2 regions of the Streptomyces spongiicola genome follow, and region 1 is predicted to be linked to the other one. Evidence: riboswitches for the same ligand, from Rfam matches in the RefSeq annotation. Region 1 holds a riboswitch; the other holds the start of a gene.

Region 1 (14,230 bases):
GCATCCCCACTCTCGGTATGTGCGTTCTCCACACAGAGTGGTCATGGAGGGCTAGCCTTATCGGAGTCGAAGGCCCGACAACCCCACTTGTCCGACATGGAGTTGACTTTGCCTGGACCGAAGGACCTGGACCCGTCGACGTCTCCCGGGGCCCTGCTCGGCGCCGGGCCGCGCCACGCCCGCGAGAACGCCGGCCTCAGCCGGCGGGAGTTCGGCGAACCCCTCTTCGTGAGCGCGTCGTTCGTCGGCCGGCTGGAGGCGGGGAAGCGGCGCATGCGGCCGGATGTCGCTCACAGGATCGACGAGATACTCGGCACGAACGGCCTCTTCGAGCGGAACTGCCTCGCCGCCGGCAAGTCGGGATCCCCCGACCGCTTCGCCGAGGCGGCCGAGGCGGAAGCGACCGCGACCGGCGACCGCGATCCGGGAGTACGCGCCGCTGCTGATCCCGGGACCGCTTCGGACGGAGGCTTACGCACGGGCGCGGTGTTCCGCGCGTACCGGCCGGCCGCCCCGGAGGCCGTCATCGACGAACCGGTCGAGGCGGGGCTGGAGCGGGCACGGCTCCTCGACGATCCGGCGACGCCGATGCCGTGGACCGTCCTGGACGAGGCGGTCCCGCGCCGCCGCGCGGGGGGCGCGGCGTTGATGGCCCGGACGCTGGGCCGCATCGGGGCGCCGGCGCGGTGGAACCGGGTGATCGTGCAGGTGGTCCCGTTCCCGATGGGCGCCCACACCGCGACGGGCGGCGGCATCGGGTTGACGGGTTTCGCGGACGCCCCGCCGCTCGCGTACACAACCGGTCTGGGAACGGGGCGACTGGACGACGATCCGTCCAGAGTCGCCCGCTGCAAGCTGACCTACGACCTGCTCGCAGCCAACGCACCGGCGCTTCCGGAGTCCCTGGCCCTGGTCGCGTCGGTGGCGGAGGACTACACCCATGAAGACCAGCGGCCCCGGGCACGGCCGTGACACCGGCCCCGACTACGACCCCGGTTACGGCCCCGGTTGCGGCCCCGGTTGCGGCCCCGGTTGCGGCCCGAGTGCAGCCGTCCGGCGCCGCTTCCGACGCGGCGGCGATGGCGGGCACGGAGCGGGGCCCCCGGCCGGATCGTGCGCTTGCGTCAGCCCGTGACCGGGCCGCGGTGCCGACGCCGGGGCCGCGGGCGCGGTGCGGCCCGGGCCGCACCGCCCGTCCTTCGAACGGGCGATTTCGTTTCCCACCGCGCAAGCGCCATCACCGGTCAGAATCGGACTCTCCCGGGTACGCCGTGCGGCATTGCGGTGAGATGTCCGGATACCGCTGCCGCGGTCACGGCAAGGGGCAGAATCCGTCCGGGAGGCAAGCATGAAAGGCATCATCACGGCGGTCTCATCGGAGTCCGATCCAGACACCGGCACCGCCGGGGCCTGCCGCTGCCGGACGAGCCCCCACCGGGGGGCTCCCGCCGGCTCCGCCGAGGAGCGGTTCCGTGGGCTGCTGGAGGCGGCGCCGGACGCCATGGTCATCGTCGACGACGGTGGGACCATCCGCCTCGTCAACGCCCAGACGGAGGCCCTGTTCGGCTACCGGCGCGAGGAACTCCTCGGCCACCCCGTCGAGATCCTCGTGCCCGGCCGCTTCCGCGACCACCACGCCGCACACCGCGACGGCTACACCCACAACCGCCAGGTCCGCCCCATGGGCGCCGGGCTCGAACTCCACGGCCTCCGCAAGGACGGCACCGAGTTCCCCGTCGAGATCAGCCTCAGCCCCCTCGAGACCACCGACGGGCTCCTCGTCTCCGCCGCCGTACGAGACGTCAGCGAACGCAAGGCCGCCGAGGAGCGGTTCCAGGCCCTGTACGAGCAGCAGCGGCATGTCGCACTGACCCTTCAGCGCAGTCTGATGGGCACCCCGCCGGCCGTGCCCGGGCTGGAGACCGCCAGCCGCTATCTGCCCGCCACCCAGGGCGCGGGTGTCGGCGGCGACTGGTTCGACCTCGTGCCGCTGGGCGCCGGGCGGGTCGGCATCCTCATCGGTGACGTGATGGGCCGCGGCCTGGAGGCCGCCGCCATCATGGGGCAGCTGCGGTCCGCGGCCCACGCCCTCGCCAAGACCGGCATGCGGCCCCGGGAGTTGATGCACGCGCTCGACTCGATCGTCGCCGAACTCGACGGACCGGACCAGCTGGTGACCTGCTGCTACCTGGTGGTGGCACCGGACGCGGGCGAGGTGACCGTCTGCTCGGCCGGACATCTGCCGGCTCTCGTCGCGGAACCCGGCGAGGGCGTTCGGTCCCTGGAGGCACCGGTCAGCGTGCCGCTCGGGGTGGGGGAGCATCCCCACCAGGAGGCGACGGTGGCCATCGCCCCGGGGTCGAGCCTGGTCCTCTTCACCGACGGCCTGATAGAGACACCGGCGGGAGACATCGAGGAGCAGCTCGACGCGCTCATCGACGCTCTCGACCTCGCGTTCGCCTCGGCACACGACCTCGAGACGGTGGTGGACGACGTGCTGAGATCGGTCCTGCCCGCCACCGAGCACCACCACGACGATGTGACGCTGCTCCTGGCCCAGTTGCCGGCGGCCCCGCTGGCCTCGGCGGCGACGGTACTGCCGGCCGCCCCGGCGTCGGTGTCCCGGGCGCGGGCGTTCCTCGCCGAGTCCCTGGCCGCCTGGGGCTGCTCCCAGGTCGCCGACGACGCCGGGCTGCTGGTGTCCGAGGTGGTCACCAACGCCGTCCGGCACGGGCAGGGTCCGGTGAGCCTCCAGGTGCGGCGCAACAGCACCGAACTCACCGTCGAGGTGAGCGACCACAGCCACCATCCGCCGCGGATCCGGCCGGCGGGTCCCGACGACGAGTCGGGCCGGGGCCTGATCCTCGTCGAGTCACTGGCGGGCGGCTGGGGCGTGCGGCCGGCGGACGACGGCAAGACGACGTGGTTCACGCTGCGTCTGGAGCGGGTCTGAGGACGCTCCCGCGTACCCGACCCGAACCGTACGCACACCCGAACCGGCCCGCACACCCGGCCGGTTCCGTACGCACACCCGCAGGCCACAACCCCGGACACCCGAGCCGGTCCGTACGCACACCCGAAACGGCCCGCACGCGCTCGGGCGGAAGCCGAAAAGCCGAGGGCGGCACCCCCGGGAGTGGGGGTGCCGCCCTCGGTTAAGGACGGTCGATCAACCTCAGGGTCGATCAGAAGTCCATGTCACCGCCCGGCATGCCGCCCGGAGCGGCCGCGGCGGCCTTCTCCGGCTTGTCGGCGATGACGGCCTCGGTGGTGAGGAAGAGCGCGGCGATCGACGCGGCGTTCTGGAGCGCGGAGCGGGTCACCTTGGCCGGGTCGATGATGCCCTCGGCGACGAGGTCGACGTACTCGCCGGTCGCGGCGTTCAGGCCGTGGCCCGGGGTCAGGTTGCGCACCTTCTCCACCACGACGCCGCCCTCGAGGCCGGCGTTGACGGCGATCTGCTTCAGCGGGGCCTCCAGGGCCAGCTTCACAGCGGCGGCACCGGTGGCCTCGTCACCGTCGAGCTCGAGCTTCTCGAAGACCTGGGCGGCCTGGAGCAGGGCCACGCCACCACCGGCGACGATGCCCTCCTCGACGGCCGCCTTGGCGTTGCGGACGGCGTCCTCGATGCGGTGCTTGCGCTCCTTGAGCTCGACCTCGGTCGCGGCACCGGCCTTGATGACGGCCACGCCGCCGGCCAGCTTCGCGAGGCGCTCCTGGAGCTTCTCGCGGTCGTAGTCCGAGTCGGAGTTCTCGATCTCGGCGCGGATCTGGTTGACCCGGCCCTGGACCTGGTCGCTCTCACCGGCACCGTCGACGATCGTGGTCTCGTCCTTGGTGATGACGACCTTGCGCGCGCGGCCCAGCAGGTCCAGGCCCGCGTTCTCGAGCTTGAGGCCGACCTCCTCGGAGACGACCGTGCCACCGGTGAGGATGGCGATGTCGCCGAGCATGGCCTTGCGGCGGTCGCCGAAGCCCGGGGCCTTGACGGCGACGGACTTGAAGGTGCCGCGGATCTTGTTGACGACCAGGGTCGACAGGGCCTCGCCCTCGACGTCCTCGGCGATGATCAGCAGCGGCTTGCCCGACTGCATGACCTTCTCCAGCAGCGGGAGCAGGTCCTTCACCGAGGAGACCTTGCCGTTGAAGATGAGGATGTACGGGTCCTCGAGGGCGGCCTCCATGCGCTCCATGTCGGTCGCGAAGTAGGCCGAGATGTAGCCCTTGTCGAAGCGCATACCCTCGGTGAGTTCCAGCTCCAGACCGAAGGTCTGGGACTCCTCGACGGTGATGACGCCTTCCTTGCCGACCTTGTCCATCGCCTCGGCGATGAGCTCGCCGATCTGGGTGTCGGCGGCGGAGATGGAGGCGGTGGAAGCGATCTGCTCCTTGGTCTCGACCTCCTTGGCCTGGTCGAGCAGCGCGCCGGAGACGGCCTCGACGGCCTTCTCGATACCGCGCTTCAGGGCCATCGGGTTGGCGCCGGCCGCCACGTTGCGCAGGCCCTCGCGGACCAGCGCCTGGGCGAGGACGGTCGCGGTGGTCGTACCGTCGCCGGCGACGTCGTCCGTCTTCTTGGCGACTTCCTTGACCAGCTCGGCGCCGATCTTCTCGTACGGGTCCTCGAGCTCGATCTCCTTGGCGATGGAGACACCGTCGTTGGTGATCGTGGGGGCGCCCCACTTCTTCTCGAGGACGACGTTCCGGCCCTTGGGGCCAAGGGTGACCTTGACGGCGTCGGCGAGCTGGTTCATCCCGCGCTCGAGACCGCGCCGTGCCTCCTCGTCGAACGCGATGATCTTGGCCATGTGAAGTGGTCCTCCCGGACTGGGGTGGATGCTCCGGACCGCGCTGGTGCCCGCGACGGACGGCCTGCGTGCCTTGTGGTTCCTTGCCCCACCCGGCCTGCGGACCTCACCGACCCGGTCCTTCGTTGTCACTCTCACTCGTAGAGTGCTAACGCCAATGATTAGCACTCGGACCCGGCGAGTGCAAGACGCGACCGCGACTCGGGCTCCCGCCCGGAGGCCGTACCACGTCCGCCCGGGGGCGCACCGGCGCGTCCACCCAGAGCCCGGGGCGCCGCGTCCGCCCCGGGCACGGCACGGCACGGCACGGCACGGCGCCGGCCTCCGGGCACGCCGAACCTCCCCCGTCCCCGCACACGCCGCCGTACCCGTCCAGGCCGGGGACGCCCCGTCCGCTCCCGGCACGGGGCGCCGCGGCCACCCCGACGCAGAGCGCCCCATCCCTCGCAGAGCACCACACCCCGAACGCGGCACTCGGAGCACGGCACCCCGAGCACGGCACCCCGAGCGCGGCACCCGGAGCACGGCACCCCGGCAGGAAGCCTCGCGTCCAGCCCCGGGCACGCCCAAGCGCCCGCGCCCCCGCGCCCCCGCCGGGCGCGGCGCCGCGGTGCCTGGCGGGGGCACGCACGGCGGACGGCCCACGCACGGCGGAGGGTCCGTGCCGCCGGCACGGACCCTCCGTCACTTTGCTGCAGTCAGTCGGCGCTCAGCCGGCTACGCGGACCATGTCCGCCTGCGGCCCCTTCTGGCCCTGCGAGATCTCGAACTCGACTCGCTGCCCCTCCTCCAGGGTGCGGTACCCGTCCATCTGGATCGCGCTGTAGTGGACGAAAACATCCGCACCACCGTCGACCGCGATGAAGCCATACCCCTTCTCCGCGTTGAACCACTTGACGGTGCCCTGAGCCATGCCTAACTCCCCTATTACTGGCCCTTGCACAGGACCGCACTTCGCGGACCCGGGTCAGACCTCACCCTGCGGTTTCCCTGTGCCCGGAGGGGCATGGGGACGACCCCATGGGAGTGCGCCGGAACGCGTCGACCGCGGCTGAATGTATCTGTCCAACTGCCGTCTGCAACAGGTCAATCGGACGAGAATTCCGGGCAGGGCTGAAAGGACGATTCAAGAGAAATGCGAGCATTCCCGGGCAAGTCGGGCCGGGCAAAGCGCACTTAACGCGCACAATGCTCGAATACTTTGGCTGTTTCTCGTCGTGCAAGAAGGCGTTCTCATATGCGCCTGGCACACGCGGCGGAGGGGGCTTCCCCAACTCTATCGCGCTCAACCCTACAGAAACGCCCCCTCCGCAGAGCTTGCGGAGGGGGCTCTTCTGCTGACTCTGGGTGACGGTCAGCCGCCGGCCACCGCGGGGATGATCGACACGCCGACGCCGTCCGGGGTCGCCGTCTCCAGGCCCTGCTCGAAGCGCACGTCGTCGTCGTTGACGTACACGTTCACGAAACGGCGGAGCCTGCCCTGGTCGTCCAGGACCCGGGCCGCGATGCCCGTGTGGTTCTTCTCCAGGTCGGCGATGACCTCGGCGAGGGTTGCGCCCTCGGCCGGGACCTCGGCCCGCCCGCCGGTGTAGGTGCGGAGGATGGTGGGGATGCGGACGTTGACGCTCATACGAGGCCAGCCTCTCGGAAGGAGTCCAGGTTGGGGCGGATGACTGCGGACATACCCGTGGTCGGGGCCACCGCGTCGAGGGTCTTGAGGCCGTCACCCGTGTTGACGACCACCGTGGTGAGGGCCGGGTCGATCACCCCGGCCTCGATCAGCTTCTTCGCCACGCCGAGGGTCGTGCCGCCCGCGGTCTCGGTGAAGATGCCCTCGGTGCGGGCCAGCAGCTTGATCGCGTCCACGATCTCCTCGTCGGTGACGTCCTCCACCGCGCCGCCGGTGCGCCGGCAGATGTCCAGCACATAGGGGCCGTCCGCCGGGTTGCCGATCGCCAGGGACTTGGCGATGGTGTCCGGCTTCTGCGGCCTGACCACGTCGTGGCCGGCCTTGAAGGCCGCGGACACGGGGGAGCAGCCCTCGGCCTGGGCGCCGAAGATCCGGTAGGGCCGGTCCTCCACCAGGCCCAGCCCGACCAGCTCCTGGAGCCCCTTGTCGATCTTGGTGAGCTGGGAGCCGGAGGCGATGGGGATGACGATCTGATCCGGCAGCCGCCAGCCGAGCTGCTCGCAGATCTCGTACGCCAGCGTCTTGGAACCCTCGGCGTAGTACGGGCGGAGATTGACGTTGACGAAGCCCCACCCCTCGCCCGCCGGGTCGCCGATGAGTTCGGAGCAGAAGCGGTTGACGTCGTCGTAGTTGCCCTCGATGCCGACCAGCTCGCCACCGTAGACGGCGGCCATCACGACCTTGCCCTGCTCCAGGTCGTGCGGGATGAACACGCAGGAACGGAAGCCGGCACGGGCGGCCGCGGCGCCGACCGCGCCGGCCAGGTTGCCCGTGGAGGAGCAGGAGAGCGTCGTGAAACCGAAGGCGCGGGCGGCCTCGATCGCCTGGGCCACGACCCGGTCCTTGAAGGAGTGCGTGGGGTTCCCGGAGTCGTCCTTGACCCAGAGGCCGCCGGTGACGCCGAACTCACGGGCGAGGTTGTCGGCCCGGACGAGCCTGGTGAAGCCCGGGTTCAGATTCGGCTTGTCCGCCACGTCCGCGGGCACGGGCAGCAGCGGCGCGTAGCGCCAGATGTTGTCCGGACCGCTCTCGATCCGCTTGCGCAGTTCCTCGGGGTCGCCGCCCGGCAGGTCGTACACGACCTCGAGCGGCCCGAAACACGCCTCACAGGCGAAGATCGGACCGAGGGCGAAACGTTCACCGCATTCGCGGCAGGAGAGCCCGGAGGCGGGACCCAGGTCGACGGTGTCGGCAGAATCGGAAGTGGTGGCGACGGTCTGCACAGCCATGGAGGCGAGGCCCTTTCTCCTCATCTTCCCCGCGGCGCACCTCGCCGCGAGACGGAATTGGCACCTTCCCTAGCCGTGAGCCTCGGCCGCGACGCGCGACGAGATCGGCTGGAGGGTTGCCGGGGCTTCAACGGGCCGTGTCCCTCTGCCCCTCTGGATGAGCGGTATTCGGTTGTGTCCGCGTGGCGACCCCGACATGCATCGGCGGTCCGCGTTGTTCAAGACTGTAACCGAACCCCCGGACGCTTGAGACGACCGTCCGATCCGCGAGATGGAGATCATGTGCTGGAAGAGGTGGAGCGCTGGCTGGCCCGGCGGTCCTGGTCGGTGGCCGACCGCCCACTGGACCGGCTGCTGTCCGCCAAGCAGGGCACCACGGTCAGCGTGGTGCTCCCCGCGCTGAACGAGGAGGCGACGGTCGGCGAGATCGTCACCGCGATCCGGCGCGAACTGATGACCGGCGCGGTACCGCTCGTCGACGAGCTGGTCGTCGTCGACTCGGGGTCGACGGACCGCACCGCCGAGTCGGCGGCCCGGGCCGGCGCCCGGGTGGTGCACCGGGACTCCGTACTCCCGCGCGTCCCGGCCGTACCGGGCAAGGGCGAGGTGCTGTGGCGCTCCCTGCTGGCGACCACCGGCGACGTCGTCTGCTTCGTCGACGCCGACCTGAAGGAGTTCTCCGCCGGCTTCGTCTCCGGGATCGTCGGCCCGCTGCTGACCGACCCCGAGGTGCAGTTCGTCAAGGCGATGTACGACCGGCCGCTCGGCGACACGCCCGGCCAGGGCGGCAGGGTGACCGAACTGGTGGCGCGACCGCTGCTCAATCTGCACTGGCCGCAGCTCGCGGGGTTCGTCCAGCCGCTCGGCGGGGAGTACGCGGCGCGCCGCTCGCTCCTGGAGCGGCTGCCGTTCCCGGTCGGCTACGGGGTGGAGCTGGGCCTGCTGGTGGACGCGCTGCACACGGTGGGCCTGGACGCGCTGGCGCAGGTGGACGTGGGCGTACGGCGGCACCGCCACCAGGACGGCCAGGCGCTGGGCCGGATGGCGGCGGCGATCTACCGCACCGCCCAGCTGCGCCTCTCGCGTGGACACCTGGTCCGCCCGGCGCTGACCCAGTTCGAGCGCGCCGAGGACGGGTTCGTCCCGCGAACGCACGCGGTGGACACGGAGGAGCGGCCACCGATGAGGGACGTCCCCGAGTACGCGGCCCGGGCGGGACGGCGCAACACGGGCGCGGCGTAGCGGAGGAGCGGAGGAGCGCAGGAGCGGAGGAGCGCAGGAGCGGAGGAGCGGCGTGACACGAGCACGAGCACGAGCACGAGCACGACGCAGCACGGGCGCGGCGCGGTGCGACACGGGCGCGGCGTAACACGGCCCAGCCGGGATGATTGTCTACATTTCAGACTTATGGGCAATGTGAGATCAGAGGGCGCACGGCTCTCCCGTCCGGATCGGGCCGTGCCCGGCCGGGACCGGACGAGGATCCGCGGGCGCAGCAGAGGCAATCGGCCCCGGCTCCTCGGGGCCCTGGCGGTCGCCGCGGGGGCCGCGACCGCCACGACGGGCTTCGCGCCGGCGGCTCCCGCCCGGTCGGCGCCGACCCCCGACCTTGAGGTCACCAAGACGGCGTCGGCGCAGAGGGTCGCCCGTGGGGACACCCTCACCTTCACCATCACGGCGACCAACAACGGCGGGCGGGACCTCCCCGACGTACGCTTCACCGACGACCTCGGCGGCACCCTCGACGACGCCGTCTACGACCGCAACGCCCGGGCCACCCGCGGCCGGGTCGCGTACGAGGAGCCCGTGCTCTCGTACTCGGGTGCCCTCCCGGCCGGGATGTCGGCGACCGTCACCTACTCGGTCACCGTCGGCGGCGAGGACGGGGGCGACGGCGGCGACGGCCGGCTCGGCGGCGGCCTGGAGGTCCAGTCCCCGCGGTCCAACTGCGCGGCCGGCACCAGGGACGCCCGGTGCTCGGCGGCCCCGGTGGCCGAGGAGGTCGGGGAACTCGGAGCCCCCCGGACCGGCTTCGGCGACGAGGAGAGCCACGACCACAGCCTTGAGCAGGGGCACGAGGACGGACTGGACGAGCCGGCCGCGGAGGACGCCGGGAAGGACGCCGGCGGCAGGGAGGCGGGTGTACCGCCCGCCCCAGGCGCCCCCGGCAGCGCGGCGGGCGCCGGGCGCACCGGTACCCCGGGCCACGACGGTGGGGAGGGGACCGTGGGCCAGATCGCCGCGGCAGGCCATGACAGCGAGCGGCTCTGGCTGCTGGGCGGGATGGCCCTGGCGCTCTCGGCCGCCGGCGCGATCGCACTCGCGGCGACGCGCGACCGGCGGAACCATTGACCGGGTGAGCGCACGGCCGGCCCGGGGCCGGAGGCATCCGACGGGTGCCGGGCGCCGGTGGCCGACATCCGGTGGCCGGCACCCGACGGCCGGCATCGGGCATCCGGTGGCCGGTGGTCCCTCGCCGGGGCAGCCGCCCAACCGCCCAGGACCACCGGTCCCTGATCCGGGCGGGCGGCACGGCGGGTTCCGGGACCGCGCTTCCCGCACCGGCGTCCGATGGCCCGGACCGGCATCCGAAGGCCCCGGACCGTGGTCCGGGCGGGCACACGGCGACAGGGCACCGGTGCGGGACGAGCGTCCGGGCCCGGCACCGAGGCCGGGTCCCGCCGTCGCCGTGCTTCGGCCGTCGCCGGGGCGCAGCGATCCCGGTCCGGCGGACACGGCGGCACTACGGCACTACGGCACAGCGGCACAGCGGCACAGCGGCACAGCGGCACAGCGGCACAGCGGCACCGTATCCCGGCTGTGCAACGGCAGAGAGGTCGCGGAACGGCGGTCTCCGGCCACCGGCTCCGGCCGTACGTTTGAGCGGTTCCAGGAAGGGCTAGGTTCGCGACATGGTCTCTGAGCACGAGCACGAGCACGAGCACGAGCACGCCGCACGAGTTCTCGTCGCCTCCAACCGGGGCCCCGTCTCCTACGTCTTCCGGGAGGACGGGACGCTCGACGCCAGGCGCGGCGGCGGCGGGCTGGTGTCCGGGCTGTCGGCCATCGGCCCCGAGACGGACGCCCTGTGGGTGTGCTCCGCACTCGGCGACGGGGACCGCGAGGCGGTGCGGCGCGGCATCGGCGAACCGGGCGTACGGATGCTGGACATCGACGCCGCCGTGCACTCCGACGCGTACAACGGCATCGCGAACTCGGTGCTGTGGTTCGTCCACCACATGCTGTACCAGACACCGCTGGAGCCCGTCTTCGACGCCGAGTTCCGCCGCCAGTGGGTGGCCTACGAGGCGTACAACCAGGCGTTCGCGCAGGCCCTGGCCGAGTCGGCGGCCCCGGCTGCGGCCGTGCTGGTCCAGGACTACCACCTCGCCCTCGTGCCGGGCATGCTCCGGGACCTGCGTCCCGACCTGCGAATCGGCCACTTCTCGCACACGCCGTGGGCACCGCCGGAGTACTTCCGGATGCTCCCGGACGACATCGCCGAGCAGTTGCTCCTCGGGATGCTCGGGGCCAACCGGCTTGGCTTCCTGACCCAGCGCTGGCTCGGCGCGTTCCAGAACTGCTGCCGCCGGGTGCTGGTCGACCACGATGTGGACCCGCACTGGCCAAAGGACGGACCGCCGAGCCTCGAGTACCGGCTGCGGGGGCACCGCAGGCGGCGGACCGAACTCGGGGTGCACGGCCTCGGCGCCGACGCGGACTTCCTGCGGGAGCGCTCGCGGCGGACGGACGTGGACGAGCGCTTGGCCGCGCTGCGCGAGCAGATCGGCGGCGACGGCCGCGGCCCGGGCCGCCGGAAGACGATCGTGCGGGTGGACCGCACCGAACTGTCGAAGAACATCGTGCGCGGACTGCTGGCGTACCGCACCCTGCTGGACGAGCACCCGGAGTGGCGCGAGCGGGTCGTGCACATCGCCTTCGCCTATCCCTCGCGCCAGGACCTCGCCGTCTACCGCGACTACACGGCCGAGGTCTCGCGGGTCGCCGAGGAGATCAACGCCCGCTACGGTACGCCCGACTGGACCCCGGTGCTCCTGCACGTCAAGGACGACTTCGCCCGCTCGCTGGCGGCCTACCGGATGGCCGACGTCGCCCTGGTGAACCCCATCCGCGACGGGATGAACCTCGTCGCCAAGGAGATTCCGGTCGTCTCGGAGGCCGGCTGCGCGCTGGTGCTGTCGCGCGAGGCGGGGGCGTACGCGGAACTCGGCGACGACGCGCTGGTGGTGAACCCGTACGACGTGACCGGCACGGCCGACGCCCTCCACCAGGCGCTGTCCATGCCGGACGCCGAGCGTGCGGAGCGCGGCAAGCGCCTGGCGGCCGCGGCGACCGCGCTTCCACCGCAGCAGTGGTTCCTCGACCAGTTGCGCGCGCTGGAGGCGCTGGACGAGGGCGTCACGGAGGCGGGCTGACACGGGGCGGGCCCGGGCCGGAGCCCCGGGGCGCGGCGTGTCGCAACGAACGGCGACGAACAGCCCTGCCTACGACGACCACGACGACCGCGACCACGACGACCGCGACCGCCAGGGCCGCGACCGCCAGGGCCTCGGCCCGACCGCCACGACCCCGAAGCCCGCGACCGCCGTAGCGGGAAGCCGTGGCCGCGGCAACGGGGGACAGACCTCAGGGGCGGTGCTCGACGCGGTCCGCCAGCGCGGAGAGGAAGGCCACGACGGCGGCCGGGCCGGGCAGCGGGAGGTCGGCGCGCTCGACGAGTTCGGGCACCTCGCCGCCGCTGCTGAGGAGAAGTCCGGGCACCCCGTCCGAGCGGAGCTTGTCCACGGCGGCGAAGGCGGCCAGATCACCGAGGTCGTCGCCCGCGTAGACGACCGTGGAGGCGTTCACCTCGCGAACGTACTCGGCGAGCGCAATGCCCTTGTCGACGCCCGGCGGGCGCACCTCGAGAACGAGGCGGCCCGGTTCGACGATCAGCCCGTGACGCCCGGCCAGCTCGGCCATCGGCTCGCGCAGCGCCTCGAAAGCGGACTGCGGGTCCTCGGCACGGCGGGTGTGCACGGCGACCGCGCGGCCCTTCTCCTCGATCCACGTGCCGCGCCAGACGCCCATCGAGTCGAGGAGGCCGGGCAGCTCGGCCCGTACCGCGGCGACGCCGGGGTGCTCCGGCTGGGCCCGGACGCTGCCGCTGACGGCGTCCCACCGCTCCGCGCCGTAGTGCCCCAGGACGACGAGGCGCTCAAGCCCTGCGACACCGGCGAACCCGCCGTACCGGACGGCGACCCCGGCCGGCCTTCCGGTGACCACGACGACGGCCCGCACCCGCGGCGCCAGCCGGGCCAGTGCGGGAACCGTCGCGGGGTGCGCCCTCGCCTGCTCGGGATCCGGGACGATCTCCGCCAGCGTCCCGTCGAAGTCCAGCGCGACCACACTCTCGGACGGCCGTTCGAGAACCGCGGCGAGCCCCTCACGGCCGGCGGCGGTGGTCGGTTCCGGCAGTGCGTGCGAGTAGCTGCCCATGTCCCGACCCTATCGACGCGGGCCCCGCTCAGCTACGGCGCGCGGCGATCTCCCCGGCGCATCACCGGAGCGACCGGTGCCTTTCCCGGACGCGCCGCAGACGGTTCACCGTCACGGGGTCGTGGGCGAGCGCGCGCGGGTCGTCCAGGAGCGCGTTGAGGAGTTGGTAGTAGCGGGTGGGGGAGATGCCGAGATCCTCGCGTATCGCACGTTCCTTGGCACCGGGCCCGGCCCACGGCGCCCGCTCGAACGCGAGCACGGCACGGTCGCGCCCGGAGAGGTCGCCGCGCCCGGAGTGATCGTCGAGGTCGTCGAGGTCGTCGGTCATATCAGCAACATAACCGTCCCCCCGGACAGTGCGGCGCCGCCCGGCCGGCGGATGGTTCCGGCCAAGCCACTCCACGCCGGGCGCACGCCCGCGCGCCCACCCGAGCCGGACGACCACACCCGCGCACCCGACCCACCCGACGACCTACCCGACCCACCCGACGACCTACCCGGCCTGCCGGGGCCACCGCGGGACCACCCGGGGAACGCACCCGCGCGCCCGTCCCCCGGGCCCACCCAGAGATCACCGGGGACCACCGGGAGGCCGACCGGCGCACAACCGGACCGCGCCCGCACCCCACGCGCACCCCACGCGCACTCCACGCGCACTCCGGGCGCACTCCACCCACACCCCACCCGCACTCCACCCGCACTCCGCCCGCACTGCGAGGGCACTGCGCGGGCACTGCGCGGGCACTCCACCCGCACTCGGGACGCAATGGCGAAACGAACCGGTCACCGCCGCGGCCCGACGCGCAACACCCCGAATAGTGGACTAGACCTTTTCCGGCCCGGCGGCGAGACTGTACGCGTGAGACACGTCATCGCCCTCGATGTGGGCGGCACCGGAATGAAGGCCGCCCTCGTCGGGGCGGACGGCAGCGTGCTGCACGGTTCCCGCCGGGCGACCGGCCGGGAGCACGGGCCGGAGGCCGTCGTCGAGGCCATCCTCGGCT
Region 2 (14,230 bases), 2.4 Mb from region 1:
GAGCCGGTACTCCCAGGAACGGAGCGGGAGGGCGGAGAGGTTCGCGAACTCCGCCCTCCCGGCCGCTGTCAGCTGCCGCGCGGAGGGGTCGACCGCCGAGAGGTAGCCGGCCTCGTCGTGGCGGAGCACCGCGGCGGCGCGGTCGTCGAGCATCCGCTGCACCTCGCGGCCGGTGGTGTCGCGCCCCGGTGCGCCGGCACAGCCGCCCGCCGGCAGCGCCCCGGTCAGGACGAGCACGACCAGGACGAGCACGACCAGGACGCGCCCGGTCGGGAAGCGCCCGGCCACGACGCGCCCGGCCGGCAGGAGGACCGCCGCGCGCCCTCGTCTCGCCGCCGTCCATCCGAGGAATCCCTGACCGGCCACCCCGCCGATGGTAGGCGAGCGGGAGAGCGGAACCGCCCCGTCCGCGGTCCGCTCAGGGCCGGGTCACCGAGGCGATCGGCATCATCCCCACCGGGTCGTAGCGCACGGCCGCACCCGGGTAGGGCGCGTGGACCACCTGGCCGTTGCCGACGTACATGGCCACATGGCTGGCGTCGGAGCGGTAGGTGACCAGGTCGCCGGGCCTGGCCCGGGACAGCGGCACCTGCTGTCCGGCGTACCGCTGCGCCTGGGAGGTGCGGGGCAGTCCCACCCCCGCCCGGGCGTAGGACCACTGGGTGAGACCGGAGCAGTCGAAGCCGTTCGGCCCGTTGGCTCCCCAGACGTAGGGCTTGCCGACCGCGCCCCGTGCGGCCGCCACGGCGGCGGCGGCGCGGGCCGACGAGGGGCCCGCCCCGCCCGACAGGTCGGGGACGGCCCGGCCGGAGCGCGACCCCCGGTCGTACGCGGCACGCTCCACCGCGGGCAGGGACGACAGCAGCCGCTCGGCCGTCGCGAGCTTCGCCTCGACGGCCCGCTTGTGGCGGGCCAGCGCGGTCCTGGTGCGTTCCAGCTCCGCCAGCTTCCGGGCTGCCTCGGAGCGCTCCTGGCCGAGCCGCCGCTGGGCCCGCCGGAGGTCGGCCAGGGCGGCCGCCTCCCGGTCGCCCAGCCGGTCCAGCACCGCGGCCCGGTCCAGGAACGTGTCAGGGTCGCCGGAGAGCAGCAGGGCGAGCGCGGGGTCCACCCCTCCGGAGCGGTACTGGGCGCCGGCCACGGAGCCGAGCGCGTCCCGCGCCCGGTTGAGGTCCTCCTGGCCGCGGGCCGCCCGCTGCCGGGCCCGGGCCACCTGGTCGCCCAGTTCCTCGGCGTGCTCGGCCGCCTCGTTGTAGCGCTCCGTCGCCTGCTCGGCCTGCTCGTGCAGCCGGTCGACCATGGCGCGGGTGGCGGCGGGGCCGGTGGACGGGTCGGCTCCGGCGGGTGCGGTACCGAGCGCGGCCGCGGCGGTCGCCACCGTGGCGGAGAGGAGGGCGACCCGGGCACCTCCGTGGAAACCGGACACCGGGGCTCGGCGATGGGACGCCACAGGAGCCGTACTCCCTTCCGCTGGACGCAGCCTGGGCGGCTGCTGCGCGGCAGACAGTAGCGGCGGGGGAAGCGAACGGCCAAAACCGGCATCGGGCACCCGAGGTGACGCCCCGCGGGAGACCGACAGGTCACCGGCGGGGCGCGCGGTCAGCGGCGCATGCCGTAGTTCGCCCGAACGGACGCCGGTCCGAGGGGCACCGGCCCGAAAGACGTCGGCTCCGGCCGCCGGACCGTGGGGATGTCAGACCCGTACGCCGGACCGGAAGTACGTCAGACCCGTACGCCGGACCGGAAGTACGTCAGACCCGTACGCCGGACCGTGGGGACGTCAGCGTCGGTCGCCGGACCGGAAGTACGTCAGACCCGTACGCCGAACTGGAAGGTGCCCATGTAGTCCATGGACTCGTAGCGGACGACGGTACCGGGCTTGGGGGCGTGCAGGATCTGGTTGTTGCCCGCGTACAGGCCCACGTGCGAAAGGCCGTTGAAGAAGACCAGGTCGCCCGGCTTGAGCTGGCTGCGCCCGATCTTCACACCGTCGTTCTGCTGGGTGTAGGTGGTCCGGGTGAGGCTCACGCCCGCCTGCCGGTAGGCCCACTGCGTCAGCCCGGAGCAGTCGTAGGAGTTGGGGCCCTCGGCGCCGGAGACATACGGCTTGCCCAGCTGGGTGGCGGCGGCGTTGAGCGCGGCTGCGCCGCGCTGGGAGGCCGGCACCTCGTTGCCGAGGCTCACCCGGTCGCCGGCGGCGCGGCTGGCGCGCTGCTCCTCCTCCTCCATCTCCGCCCGCTCTTCGGCGGTCAGGGTGTTGAGGAGCTTCTGGGCCTCGGAGAGCTTGCCCTGGATCTTGCTCTTCTTCTCGCCCAGGGTCTGGCGGACGTCCTGGAGGTCGGCGAGCTTGCGGGTGGCCTCGGCGCGCTGCTGGGCGAGGTCCCGCTGCTTCGACTGGATGTCCTCGAGCGCGGCGGCCTGCTTGGCGCCGAGCTGGTCCATCGCGGAGGCCTTGTCCAGGTACGTGTCCGGATCGCCGGAGAGGAAGAGCTGGACGGACGGGTCGATGCCGCCCGAGCGGTACTGGGCGCTGGCCACCGAACCCAGCTTGTCCCGCATGGTGTTGAGCTCGTCCTGCCCGCGGGCGACGCGGTCCTGGATCGCGTCGACCTCCTTCTGGAGCTTGGTCTGCTGCTCCTTGGCGAGGCTGTGGTCCTCGGTGGCCTTCTCCGCCTCGTGGTAGAGGGCGTCGACCTTGGCCTTGACCTCGTCCTTGCTGGGCTTGGCCGGTGCGGCCTGAGCGGCCTGGGAGGTGAGGGCGACGGCCGCGGCCGCGGTCGCCGTGAGCACGGTCACACGAGTGCGGCTCGGCTGCTTGGGACGACGGTGGGACGCCACGAAGGCGAGCTCCTTCTTCCTCCAGCCGCCTGCCGGGCCACGGAGTGGCTCCCCGGCTCCGCGCACACTCGGACTCCCGCAAAGCAGAACGGAGCTGAACAGCGCGAATTCGGCGGTTCCTTCGCTGTCGCCCCGGATGGGCGATCAACCGCGCGAAGGTTCGAGGCCTGACCCTAGTGACCTTCCTGTGATCAGTTCAAATCCTCATCAGAAAAATCTGGCCCACCAGGCGCATTCTTTACACACGGCACACGGCCCGTAGCGGTGACTTGACGGTACGTTCCGCGAAATCGGGCATTGCGCGCAGGAGTTGCGAGTCGCACTAGACGCGCGAAAGCCTCTTCAGGAGCATCGCGGACGCCACCGGCCGCGCACCCGCCTTCGCCACCCCGTCCGCGACCTCCCGGTCCGTCGACACCACGACGACGGGCCGGCCCGGCGGTTCCGCCCGGACCAGCTGGCGGATCAGCTCGTCCGCGGTCACCCCTGGCTTGGAGAACAGCACCCGCACCCCGCGCGGCGGCGCCAGCAGCACGGGCGCGGCGAGTTCGGCACCGTCGAAGACGCAGGTGATCTCGGCTCCGGTCTGCGCCGCCAGCATCGCCAGACCGCCGAGCAGCCGCAGCCGCTGCTTCTCCAGCGGCATCGTCGGATAACCGGTCTTCGTCACGTTGTAGCCGTCCACGAGCAGATGCACCTGGGGCAGCGCGAGCAGCTGGTCCAGCATCGCCGGGTCGGTCTCGGACAGCGCGCGCGCCGCGATGTCCCTGGGGGTCATCCGGCCGGGCTGCACCGCCTCGACGGTGTCGGCCGGGTGCAACGAGGCGGGCGGCAGGGCCAGTTCCCGGCGCAGCCCGGAGGCCGCGTCCAGCACGGTGTCGAGCAGCAGACGCACCCGCATGTCCTCGATCGACCGGCCTTCGCGGGCGGCCCTGCGGCTCGCCTCGACCGCGGCCTCCGCCTCGGCGAGCCTGGCCTTCAGCCGGCGCGCCTCGCTCTCGGCCGCGGCCACCTGGGCCTGCGCCTCGGATCTGGCCCCCTCGTGCTCGGCGTTGCCGCGGCGCACCGCCGCCTCGGCGCGCTTGACGTCGCTGTGGGCGCTGCGGAGCTTGCGGTGCAGCGCGTCCGACTCCTTGCGGACCGCGTCCAGCTCGGTGCGCAGCCGCTCGGTCTCGGCCTTGTGCTGGGACTTCAGCCGGTCGAGTTCCTCGCGGAGCCGCTGCAGCTCCCGCCTGCTCTCCTCGTCCGCGCGCTCGGCGTCCGCGCGCTGGGCCTCCTCGCCGGCGGCGGCCACCAGCTTGACCCAGCCCGCCGGGCGCAGCACGAAGGCGGCGGCCGCCACGTCGACGGGGTCGGCGGCCGCGGGCGGCGTCCCCGCGTCCAGGGCGTCCGCCAGCTCGGGCTGGGAATCGCGGAGCCGCTCACCGATGCGCTGCCGGAAGACGGGGTCGCCCTCCAGGGCCGCGGCCATGGCGTTGCCCGCGTACTTCGCCCGGCGGGTAGGGGTGAAGCGGGCGTACTGCCGCAACTGGGCGGGGAGTTCGGTGACGGTCAGCCCGCCGAAGGCGTCCGAGACCAGGGCGACGACCCGTCGCCGCACACCCTCCGGCAGCGGGCGGTCGAGCGCCTCGGCGGCATCGCCGGCACCGGCCGGCCCGGCGCCGCTCTCGGACTGCTCCACGATCGGTCACCCCACTGTCTTCCCGCGGGTCCGCACGGCTCCGTCAGGAGCCGCCGCCCGGCCTGTCCACCAGTTCGATCTGGTCCACGGCGTTGCACCAGCGGCAGCGGACCGACTCGATGGTCTCACTCAGCACCTCGCGTTCCTCCACCTTGGGCTCCCCCGCGAGATCCAGATGCACATACTCGACGGCCTTGGAGGACCGGGTCACGTCGAACCGGGTGAGGTTGCCGCACAGGGTGCAGCGCCACCGGGTGGCGTCCGTCGGCATGGGTACCGTCGTCATCGAGCCGTCCTCGTCTCCTCGTGCGTGTCCTGGCGCCTACTGCCCGCAACCCTACGACCTCACGGGTCCGCGGTGACACGGCGAGGCGGTCTGCCCGCTCCCGTCCCGGTGCGCCATGCTCTGAGCATGATCGATCGGTGGAAGGCGGTACGGGGCGCGGCGACCGGCCCGGTGGTGACCTACGGAGCGATCGGCCTGTGCTGCCTCCTGTTCCTCGTCGGCCCGGTCTCCGGGCTCAGCACGTCGTACGGCACCGGAGGCACCCTGCTCACCGCCCAGACCGCCCACTTCGAGCGCTGGGGCGTGATCCCGAACGAGCTGCTGGAGGGCTCCCCGAGGACCCTGCTCACCCCGCTGACCGCGCTGTTCGTGCACGGCAGCTGGCTGCATCTGCTCGGCAACATGCTCTTCCTCCACGTCTTCGGCGCCATGGTCGAGGAGCGCATGGGCCGTCTGGAGTTCGCCCTCTTCTACCTGGTCTGCGGTTATCTGGCGCTCCTCGCGTACGCGGCGGCCAACGCGGAGTCCGGCCACACGCTCGTCGGGGCGTCCGGAGCCATCTCGGCCGTGCTGGGCGCCTTTCTCTGCCTCTTCCCGAGGACGCGGGTGACAAGCCTCTATCCGTTCCTGTTCTTCCTGCCGCTGCGCTTCCCCGCCTGGATCGTGCTGGTCTTCTGGTTCGTGCTGCAGTGGCTGGCGGAGGCGCAGAACTCCTCCTCGGGCCCGGGGGTGGCGTATCTGGCGCATCTGGTGGGCTTCGGGATCGGCTTCCTCTACGCATGGGGCCGCTTCCGGCAGGCCGCTAGAGTGAAGGCCCAGACAGCGGCCACCGAGGGAGAAGGACAGCCGTGATCACCGCGATCGTGCTCATCAAGACCAGCGTGGACCGCATCCCCGAGATCGCCGAGTCGATCGCGGCGCTGGACAGCGTCAGCGAGGTCTTCTCGGTCACCGGCACCTACGACCTGATCGCGATGGTCCGGGTCGCGAAGCACGACGACCTCGCGGATGTCATCCCGGGCCGGATCAGCAAGATCCCGGGCGTCGAGGCGACCGACACGCATGTCGCGTTCCGCACGTACTCCCAGCACGACCTGGAGGCGGCCTTCGCGATCGGGCTCGACGCGTAGGGCCGGACACGGCCAGGCCCGGGAGCGCCGCCGGGCGCCGTCCCGGCGCGGTCCCGGCACTGTCCCGGCCCGTCCCGCGCGGGGCGCGCCGGGTGCGCCGGGTGCGCGACCGGTGTCGGGGCCGGGCGGGCGCCTGCGGACTCGCCCTGCGCTGGTCCTGCCGGTACTCCCAGGGCCCCCGGGCCGGGCGGGCGCCTGCGGGCTCGTCTGCCGCCAGCGCCGCTCCCCGGCCGCCCGGCCGGAGTGGGGCGGGCCCCCGGCCGCTGCTCCCCGGCCCCTCGGCCGCATGCGGCGGGACCTGCCCCGACGGCGGATGCGCGGGCGGATGCGCGGGCCGGTGCGCCGGCGGATCCGCCGGCCGGGCGCCCCGCCCCGGTCCGCACCTCTCACACCGCGGGCACGCAGCGCCCGTCCTCGGTGCGGTAGCTCCACCGCGCGCCGTCGCGCACCAACTCCCCGACCGCGCGGACGAACCGCTCGACGTGCTCGTCCGGCGTACCGGCGCCGAAGCTGACCCGGATCGCGTTGAGCGGCGCCCCCGCGCCCTCCGCCGGGCGGACCCCGGTCTCGCCCCGCTCGCCCCGCTCGCCCTCCGGGGCGCCGCACTCGCCGGGCTGCTGCGGATCGCCGCCCAGCAGCGTCCGCACCAGCGGGTGGGCGCAGAAGAGCCCGTCGCGCACACCGATGCCGTACTCGGCCGACAGCGCGGCGGCGAGGTGCGAGCTGTTCCAGCCCTCCACGACGAAGGAGACGACACCGACCCGGGCGGGGGTCCGCCCGCCGGAAGCCGACGGCGTGCCGCCGCCGAACAGCGACAGCACCCTGACCCCGGGTACCTCGGCCAGCCCGGCGAGGACCTTCTCGACGAGGTGCCGCTCGCGGTCGACGAGGGCGTCGAACCCGGCCTCCGTCAGCGCCCTGCACGCGGAGGCGATGGCATAGACGCCGATGACGTTCGGGGAACCGGCCTCGTGGCGGGCGGCGGTGGTGTGCCACTCGACGTCCACGCCGCCGCCGGCGCGGCGGGAGACCTTCCGCGAGGCGCCGCCGCCCGCAAGGTAGGGCTCGGCGTCCCGGAGCCAGTCCGCCCGCCCGGCGAGCACACCCGATCCGAACGGCGCGTAGAGCTTGTGGCCCGAGAAGGCGACCCAGTCGACCCCCAGCTTCCGGACGGAGACGGGGTGGTGCGGGGCGAGCTGGGCGGCGTCCAGCACGATACGCGCGCCGTGGGCGTGCGAGACGGCCGCCAGCTCGCGGACCGGCCACAGCTCGCCGGTCACATTGGACGCACCGGTCACACAGACCAGGGCGGGGGCACCGAGGTCCCGGCCGGAGAGCGCCGACTCCAGCGCCCTGACCGCCTGCTGCGGGGTGCGCGGGGCGTCCAGGTACGTCACACGCGCGTCCGTCCAGGGCAGCAGGGAGGCGTGGTGCTCGGTCTCGAAGACGAAGACCTCGCAGCCGCCGGGGAGCGCACCGGCCAGCAGGTTCAGCGAGTCGGTCGTCGACCGGGTGAACACGACCTGGTCGTCCTCGCGGCAGTCGAGGAACGCGTGGACGGTGGCCCTGCTGCTCTCGAACAGGTCGGTGGACAGCTGCGAGAGGTACCCGGCGCCGCGGTGGACGCTGCCGTAGTACGGGGCGTACGCGGCGACGTCGTCCCACACCCGTTGCAGGGCCGGGGCGCTGGCCGCGTAGTCGAGTGCCGCGTAGGTGACTTCACCGCCGGTCACGAGCGGGACGGTGACGTCCCGGCCGAGGACCGGCAGCGGGGCGCCGCAGCAGGGCGCATCCCCGGCGGCGGTGTCCGCGGCGGCGGTTCGCGCCGGCGCGGCCGAACCCGTGCCGGCGCAGGCAGGGACACAGGCACCGGCGCAGGCAGGGACACAGGCACAGGCACAGGCACAGGCAGGAGCACCGGTACCGGTAGAGACGCAGACGCAGGCGCAGGCACGAGCACCGGTGCCGGCAGGAGCAGCGTTGCAGTCGCAGGCAGGGACACGGGCAGGGACACAGGCGGAGGCAGGGGTGGCGGTGGTGCGGAGGCGCACGGACATGGCGGTGTCTCCCGGCGGTCGGGGGCGAGCTGGCGTGGGGAACCCGCACGGCGCGACGGCGGCACGGGGCGGCCGCTCCGCGTACGGGTGTTGCCTCGACGCACGCCTGGCGGCGTACGGAGGGGGGCGAGGGCCGACGGCCCGGGGCCGTGTCCGCTGGTCCGTCCGCCCGTCGGGCGGGCGGCGCTCACGGACGTGGCCTAACGCATTCGCTTGCTCACGAGAAGGCTCCCTCGAGGACCAGGACCCCAGGGATGCGACATTCACCGATGTCCGCGGGGTCCGCGCTTGCCGCAGACCTCGCTGCCTGCGGCCTGGTCTTCACCCGGGGCACCCCGCCACGGACGGAGGGTTGCCGGACAGCGGGCCGGGGCCGTCGTCGCTGTCACTCATGACCTTGGGAGGCATCCTGCCACAGGGTGCCCGGTGCGCAAGGCGCGGTCCGCCATCCGGACCGCGCCCGCCCCGCGCCCGCCGCGCCCGCCCCGCGCCCGCCGCGCCTCACGCGTGGCTCGCCGCCACCCACCGGTCCAAAGCGCGCCTGGCCGCGCCGGAGTCGATGGACTCCGCGGCCCGGGCCATGCCGGCCCTGATCTGCTCGACCAGACCGCCCTCGCCGTTCCCGAGCGCGGCGAGCGCCGCAGCCGAGTTCAGCAGGACCGCGTCCCGTACCGGCCCGCCCTCCCCGGCGAGGAGCCGGCGGGCGACATCGGCGTTGTACGAGGCGTCCGCGCCGCGCAGCGCCTCGACCGGGACCAGTTCGACGCCGACGTCCCGGGGGTCGAAGGACTCCTCGCGCACGGCGCCGTCCCGGACGACCCACACCCGCGAGGTCGCGGTGGTCGTCAGCTCGTCCAGGCCGTCGTCGCCGCGGAAGACCAGCGCGCTGGATCCGCGTGCGGCGAGCACACCGGCCATGATCGGGGCCATCCGGGCGTCCGCCACACCCGTGGCCTGAGCCCTCACCCGGGCGGGGTTGGTCAGCGGGCCGAGGAAGTTGAACGTCGTGCGGATGCCGAGTTCCCCGCGGGCCGCGGCGACGTGCCTCAGCGCCGGATGGAACCTCACCGCGAAGCAGAAGGTGATCCCCGCCTCGCCGGCGACCGCCGCGACCCGCTCGGGCGCCAGCTCCAGATTGACGCCGAGCTTCTCCAGGACGTCCGACGCCCCGCTCGCGCTGGACGCGGCCCGGTTGCCGTGCTTGACCACCTTCGCGCCCGTGCCGGCCACGACGATCGCGGACATGGTGGAGATGTTCACGGTCCTGGCGCCGTCGCCGCCGGTGCCGACGATGTCGACCGTCGCCCCGGGCACCTCGATCGTCCGGGCGTGCTCGTACATCGTGCGCACGAGCCCGGAGATCTCCTCGACGGTCTCGCCCTTGGCGCGCAGCGCCACCGCGAACCCGGCGATCTGCGCGTCGGTCGCCTCGCCCCGCAGGATCCGGTCCATGGCCCAGGCCGTCGCCTCCGCGCCCTGGTCGCGCCCGCTCAGCAGGGAGTCGAGCACCGCGGGCCAGGACAGGGCCGCCGCGGTGGATCGCGCCTCGCCGGGGGCACTCCCGTCTGCGGGGGTCACAGCGCTCATGGTCCCTCCTGGGTCCGGTGCGGATGGGGATGCCTCCCACCCTATCGGCCCGCGGCACGGCGAAGAGCCCCGTCCGGGGGATGGACGGGGCTCTTGGTGCGGCGGTCGCCGGGAGGCCCGGCGGTGGCGGTCGCCGCGATCAGCGCGGGGGATCAGTGGTGGCCGTGGCCGCTGGTGATCTCCTTGTACTCCTCGACGGTCGGCTTCGCGACCTGGTTGTCCCTGCCGTAGTACGCCTTGCTGAGACGCGCCCGGAGCCGCTCGGTGCGCGACACCTTCCGCTCCACGCCGTTCTCGTCGACCGTCGGGCCGACCTCGACCGGGGTGTACTGGTAGTGGGAGGTGAGCGTGTGCAGGGCCTCCTGCGTCAGCGGCTCGTGGACCTCGACGAACTCACCGTGCGGCAGGCGCTTGATGATGCCGGACTCGCGTCCGTGCAGCACCTTGTCCCTGTCCCGCCGCTGGAGGCCCATGCAGATCCGCTTGGTGATGATGAAGGCCAGGACCGGTCCGGCGAAGAAGAAGATCCGGACGAACCAGGTGATGGCGTTGATGGACAGGCTGAAGTGGGTGGCCCAGAGGTCGTTTCCGCCGCCGACCAGCAGGATGAAGTACCACGTCAGCCAGGCCACTCCGAAGGCGGTGCGGGTCGGGGCGTTGCGCGGGCGGTCGAGGATGTGGTGCTCGCGCTTGTCCCCGGTGACCCAGGACTCGATGAACGGGTACACCGCGATCGACGCCAGCACCAGCGGGAAGATCACCAGCGGGATGAAGACGCCCAGGACCAGGGTGTGGCCCCACAGGTTGACCTCCCAGCCCGGCATGACGCGGATCAGGCCCTCGGAGAAGCCCATGTACCAGTCGGGTTGCGCGTTGGTCGACACCTGGTCCGGCCGGTAGGGGCCGAGCGCCCAGATCGGGTTGATCGTGGCGATCGCCGAGATGACCGTGATGATGCCGAAGACCAGGAAGAAGAAGCCGCCCGCCTTGGCCATGTAGATCGGCAGCAGCGGCATGCCGACGACGTTCTTGTTGGTCCGGCCGGGGCCCGCGAACTGCGTGTGCTTGTGGTAGAAGACCAGGATCAGGTGCGCCACGAGCAGACCGAGCATGATGCCCGGCAGCAGCAGGATGTGGATCGAGTAGAACCGGGCCACGATGTCGCCGCCGGGGAACTCCCCGCCGAACAGGAACATCGACAGATACGTGCCGACGATCGGGACGGACAGGATCGCGCCCTGCATGAACCGGACACCGGTGCCGGAGAGCAGGTCGTCCGGGAGCGAGTAGCCGGTGAAGCCGGTGAACATGCCCAGGACGAACAGCAGGAACCCGAACAGCCAGTTGATCTCGCGCGGCTTGCGGAACGCGCCCGTGAAGAAGACGCGCATCATGTGGACCATCATGGCCGCGAGGAAGATCAGCGCCGCCCAGTGGTGGATCTGCCGGATCAGCAGACCGCCGCGGACGTCGAAGCTGATGTCCAGGGTCGAGGCGTACGCCTCCGACATCAGCACGCCCTGCATCGGGACGTAACTGCCGTGGTACTCCACCTCGTTCATCGACGGGTGGAAGAACAGCGTCAGATACACACCCGTGAGGATGATGATGATGAAGCTGTAGAGCGCGACCTCGCCCAGCATGAAGGACCAGTGGTCCGGGAAGATCTTGCGCATGTTGGCCTTGGCCAGGGAGTAGATCCCCAGCCGGCCGTCGGCCCAGTCGGCGACGCGCTCGCCGGCCGGAGCCTTCCGCTTGTCGTTCGCAGTGCTCATCCGCGCTCCCAGAAAGAGGGACCGACGGGCTCGTCGAAGTCGCCGAGCGCCTCGAGGAATCCTTCGTCATTCACACCGATCCGCAGCTGCGGGAGGGCGTGGCCGGCCGGGCCGAAGATGACGCGGGCGCCGTCGGAGAGGTCGAAGGTGGACTGGTGGCACGGGCACAGCACATGGTGCGTCTGCTGCTCGTACAGGGAGATCGGACACCCCACGTGGGTGCAGATCTTCGAGAAGGCGACGATGCCCTCGTGGGACCACTCGAGTTCGCGCCGGTCCTTGATGTCCTCCGGCTGGATCCGGACGATCATCAGGGCGGCCTTGGCGATCTCGGTCTGGAAGCTGTGGTCGTGCTCGCTGAGGCCCTCGGGCATGGCGAAGGTCAGCGAGCCCACGGAGACGTCCTCGGGACGCAGCGGCTCGTTGGTGTTCATGTTGATGAGCTGCTTGCCCTTGGCCCACAGGGTGTGGCGGAGCTTGTCCTCCGGCAGCGGGCCGAGGTCGCGCAGCAGCATCACACCGGAGAGCGGCACCATGGCGAGCGCGCCGAAGAGGGTGTTGCGGATCAGCTTGCGCCGGCCGAAGCCGGACTCCTCCGCGCCCGCGGCGAAGTCGGCCATCACCTTGGCCCTGACCTCGGGCGGGGCCTCGATCGGGTGGCGCTCGTCCACCCGCTCCTCGTCGGACATCAGGGTGCGGGCCCAGTGGACCGCGCCCGCGCCGATGCAGAACAGGGCCAGACCGAGGGTCGTGCCCAGCGCGAAGTTCAGGGCGCTGACATGGCCGAACGGCCAGATGTAGACGATCTTGTCGACCGGGAAGACGACGTACGACGCGATGAACGCGACCGTCGACAGCATCGACACGGTGAACAGCAGGGCGACCGTGCGCTCGGACCGCCGGGCGGCCCGCTCGTCGATGTCCTGGACCCGCGGCCGGTGGGCCGGGAGGCCCGGGTCGGCGAAGGGTTCCTTCACCGCCACGGCGCCGTGTGCGTGGTCCTGCTCGGAGGACGGGGACTCTTCGGGAATGTCTTGGCTACTCATGACTTCTTGGCCTTAGCGGTGTGGGCCGCGACCCAGATGGCGGTGGCGATCAGCGCGCCCATCCCGAACACCCAGGCGAACAGTCCCTCGCTGACGGGGCCGAGCCCACCGAGGCTCAGTCCGCCCGGGGTGGGCGTGTCGCCGCTGTTGACGCTCTGGACGTACGCGATGATGTCGCGCTTCTCCTGCTCCGGCATCGTCGTGTCGGGGAAGGACGGCATGTTCTGCGGGCCGGTCTGCATGGCCTCGTACAGGTGCTTCGCGCTCACTCCCCTGAGGTTGGGGGCGTACTTGCCGTCCGTCAGCGCGCCGCCCTCACCCGTGAAGTTGTGGCACTGGGCGCAGTTGGTGCGGAACAGCACGCCGCCGTTGGCGATGTCGGCACCCTCGGGGTTGTACTGCGACTCGGTCGGCGTGACCGGGCCCGGGCCCAGGGAGGCGACGTACGCCGCGAGCTGGTCGATCTCGGCCTGGCTGTAGATCACCGGCTTCTTCGGCATCTGCGCGCCCGGCTGCTGGGCGGGCATCCGGCCGGTGCCGACCTGGAAGTCCACGGCGGCGGATCCGACGCCGACCAGGGACGGGCCGTCGGACGTACCCTGACCGCCGGTTCCGTGGCAGCTGGCGCAGCCGACGGTGTAGAGCTTCTTGCCCTCCTCGATGGCGAGGGACTGGGCGGTTTCATCGGCCTGCGCCTTGTCCGCGGGTGCGAACGCGGCGTACAGCCCCCCGGTGGCCGCCAGCGCGAGGAGTAGGACGACGAACGCCGCCAGCGGATGGCGTCGTCGTGCGGAGAGCTTTTTCACGGATTACCCCGGTGTCAGGATCTTCTGCGTCGGTGCTTCTGGAAGGTGTGCGGGTACGGGCCCGGCTACTTGATCATGTAGATCGTGGCGAAGAGGCCGATCCAGACGACATCGACGAAGTGCCAGTAGTAGGACACGACGATGGCCGCGGTCGCCTGCTCGTGGGTGAACCTCCGGGCCGCGTACGTCCTGCCGAGAACGAGCAGGAAGGCGATGAGACCGCCCGTCACGTGCAGGCCGTGGAAGCCGGTGGTCAGGTAGAAGACCGAGCCGTACGGGTCCGACGAGAGCGAGAGGCCCTGGTGCTTGACCAGCTCGGTGTACTCGAACACCTGGCCGCCGATGAAGATCGCACCCATCACGAACGTGATCACGAACCACGTGCGGAGCTTCTTCACGTCACCGCGCTCGGCGGCGAAGACGCCGAGCTGGCAGGTGAGGGAGGAGAGCACCAGGATCGTGGTGTTGGTCGCCGCGAAGGGGAAGTTCAGGGCAGATGCCTGCTCCGCCCAGTAGTCGGCACCCATCACTGATCGCAGGGTGAAGTACATCGCGAAGAGGGCCGCGAAGAACATCAGCTCGGAACTCAACCAGATGATGGTTCCGACGCTGGTGAGGTTCGGCCGATTGACCGACGGGTGCGCGTGCCCGGTTTCTACTGTCGTTGCTGTCGCCACGACCGACATTATGTCGGTCGCTTATCCAGCCCTCACTCCGGGGGTGCCGTTCGGTGTGTCAGTGGGCCTCCTCCAGCCCGAACGGCCCAGCAAAAGCAGTCACCGAGCCGGTACCGGCGGTACTGGGCGGGCCCGGTGAGGAGTAGCATCCGGCCCATCGGTGCAGCCCCGATCTCCCCGACGAACCGGAGGAACGATGCAGTCGACCGCCACGGTGCTGGTGTACAGCGACAACTCCGGCACCCGCGAACAGGTGCGGCTCGCCACGGGCCGCCGCCCGGCCGCCGACGCTCCCGCGGTCGAGTTCGTCGAGTGCGCGACCCTGCCCGCGGTCCTCGAGAAGCTGGACG

What was found. A riboswitch is a leader RNA that binds a small molecule or an ion and turns the genes downstream of it on or off. The one in region 1 is predicted to bind S-adenosylmethionine.
Region 2: linked by a shared signal. The riboswitch ahead of DDQ41_RS03405 (aminotransferase class V-fold PLP-dependent enzyme) and the one ahead of thrC (threonine synthase) in region 1 are both predicted to bind S-adenosylmethionine.

What each region holds. Positions count from the first base shown of each region.
Region 1 covers NZ_CP029254.1:3,175,723-3,189,952, forward strand. The annotation lists gene DDQ41_RS33220 (Scr1 family TA system antitoxin-like transcriptional regulator) at 109-972, shown strand; gene DDQ41_RS13855 (ATP-binding SpoIIE family protein phosphatase) at 1,349-2,953, shown strand; gene groL (chaperonin GroEL) at 3,186-4,808, opposite strand; gene DDQ41_RS13865 (cold-shock protein) at 5,518-5,721, opposite strand; gene DDQ41_RS13870 (MoaD/ThiS family protein) at 6,163-6,438, opposite strand; gene thrC (threonine synthase) at 6,435-7,727, opposite strand; SAM riboswitch class I at 7,745-7,891, opposite strand; gene DDQ41_RS13880 (glucosyl-3-phosphoglycerate synthase) at 8,010-8,969, shown strand; gene DDQ41_RS13885 (DUF11 domain-containing protein) at 9,135-10,079, shown strand; gene DDQ41_RS13890 (alpha,alpha-trehalose-phosphate synthase (UDP-forming)) at 10,640-12,163, shown strand; gene otsB (trehalose-phosphatase) at 12,375-13,226, opposite strand; gene DDQ41_RS13900 (DUF3263 domain-containing protein) at 13,288-13,554, opposite strand; gene DDQ41_RS13905 (ROK family protein) at 14,086-14,230, shown strand, end outside.
Region 2 covers NZ_CP029254.1:798,255-812,484, forward strand. The annotation lists gene DDQ41_RS03370 (hypothetical protein) at 1-366, opposite strand, end outside; gene DDQ41_RS03375 (C40 family peptidase) at 419-1,447, opposite strand; gene DDQ41_RS03380 (C40 family peptidase) at 1,807-2,835, opposite strand; gene DDQ41_RS03385 (NYN domain-containing protein) at 3,158-4,516, opposite strand; gene DDQ41_RS03390 (hypothetical protein) at 4,560-4,802, opposite strand; gene DDQ41_RS03395 (rhomboid family intramembrane serine protease) at 4,929-5,654, shown strand; gene DDQ41_RS03400 (Lrp/AsnC family transcriptional regulator) at 5,651-5,932, shown strand; gene DDQ41_RS03405 (aminotransferase class V-fold PLP-dependent enzyme) at 6,319-7,989, opposite strand; SAM riboswitch class IV at 8,269-8,386, opposite strand; gene trpD (anthranilate phosphoribosyltransferase) at 8,491-9,576, opposite strand; gene qcrB (cytochrome bc1 complex cytochrome b subunit) at 9,729-11,351, opposite strand; gene qcrA (cytochrome bc1 complex Rieske iron-sulfur subunit) at 11,348-12,397, opposite strand; gene qcrC (cytochrome bc1 complex diheme cytochrome c subunit) at 12,394-13,203, opposite strand; gene ctaE (aa3-type cytochrome oxidase subunit III) at 13,269-13,889, opposite strand; gene DDQ41_RS03435 (response regulator transcription factor) at 14,077-14,230, shown strand, end outside.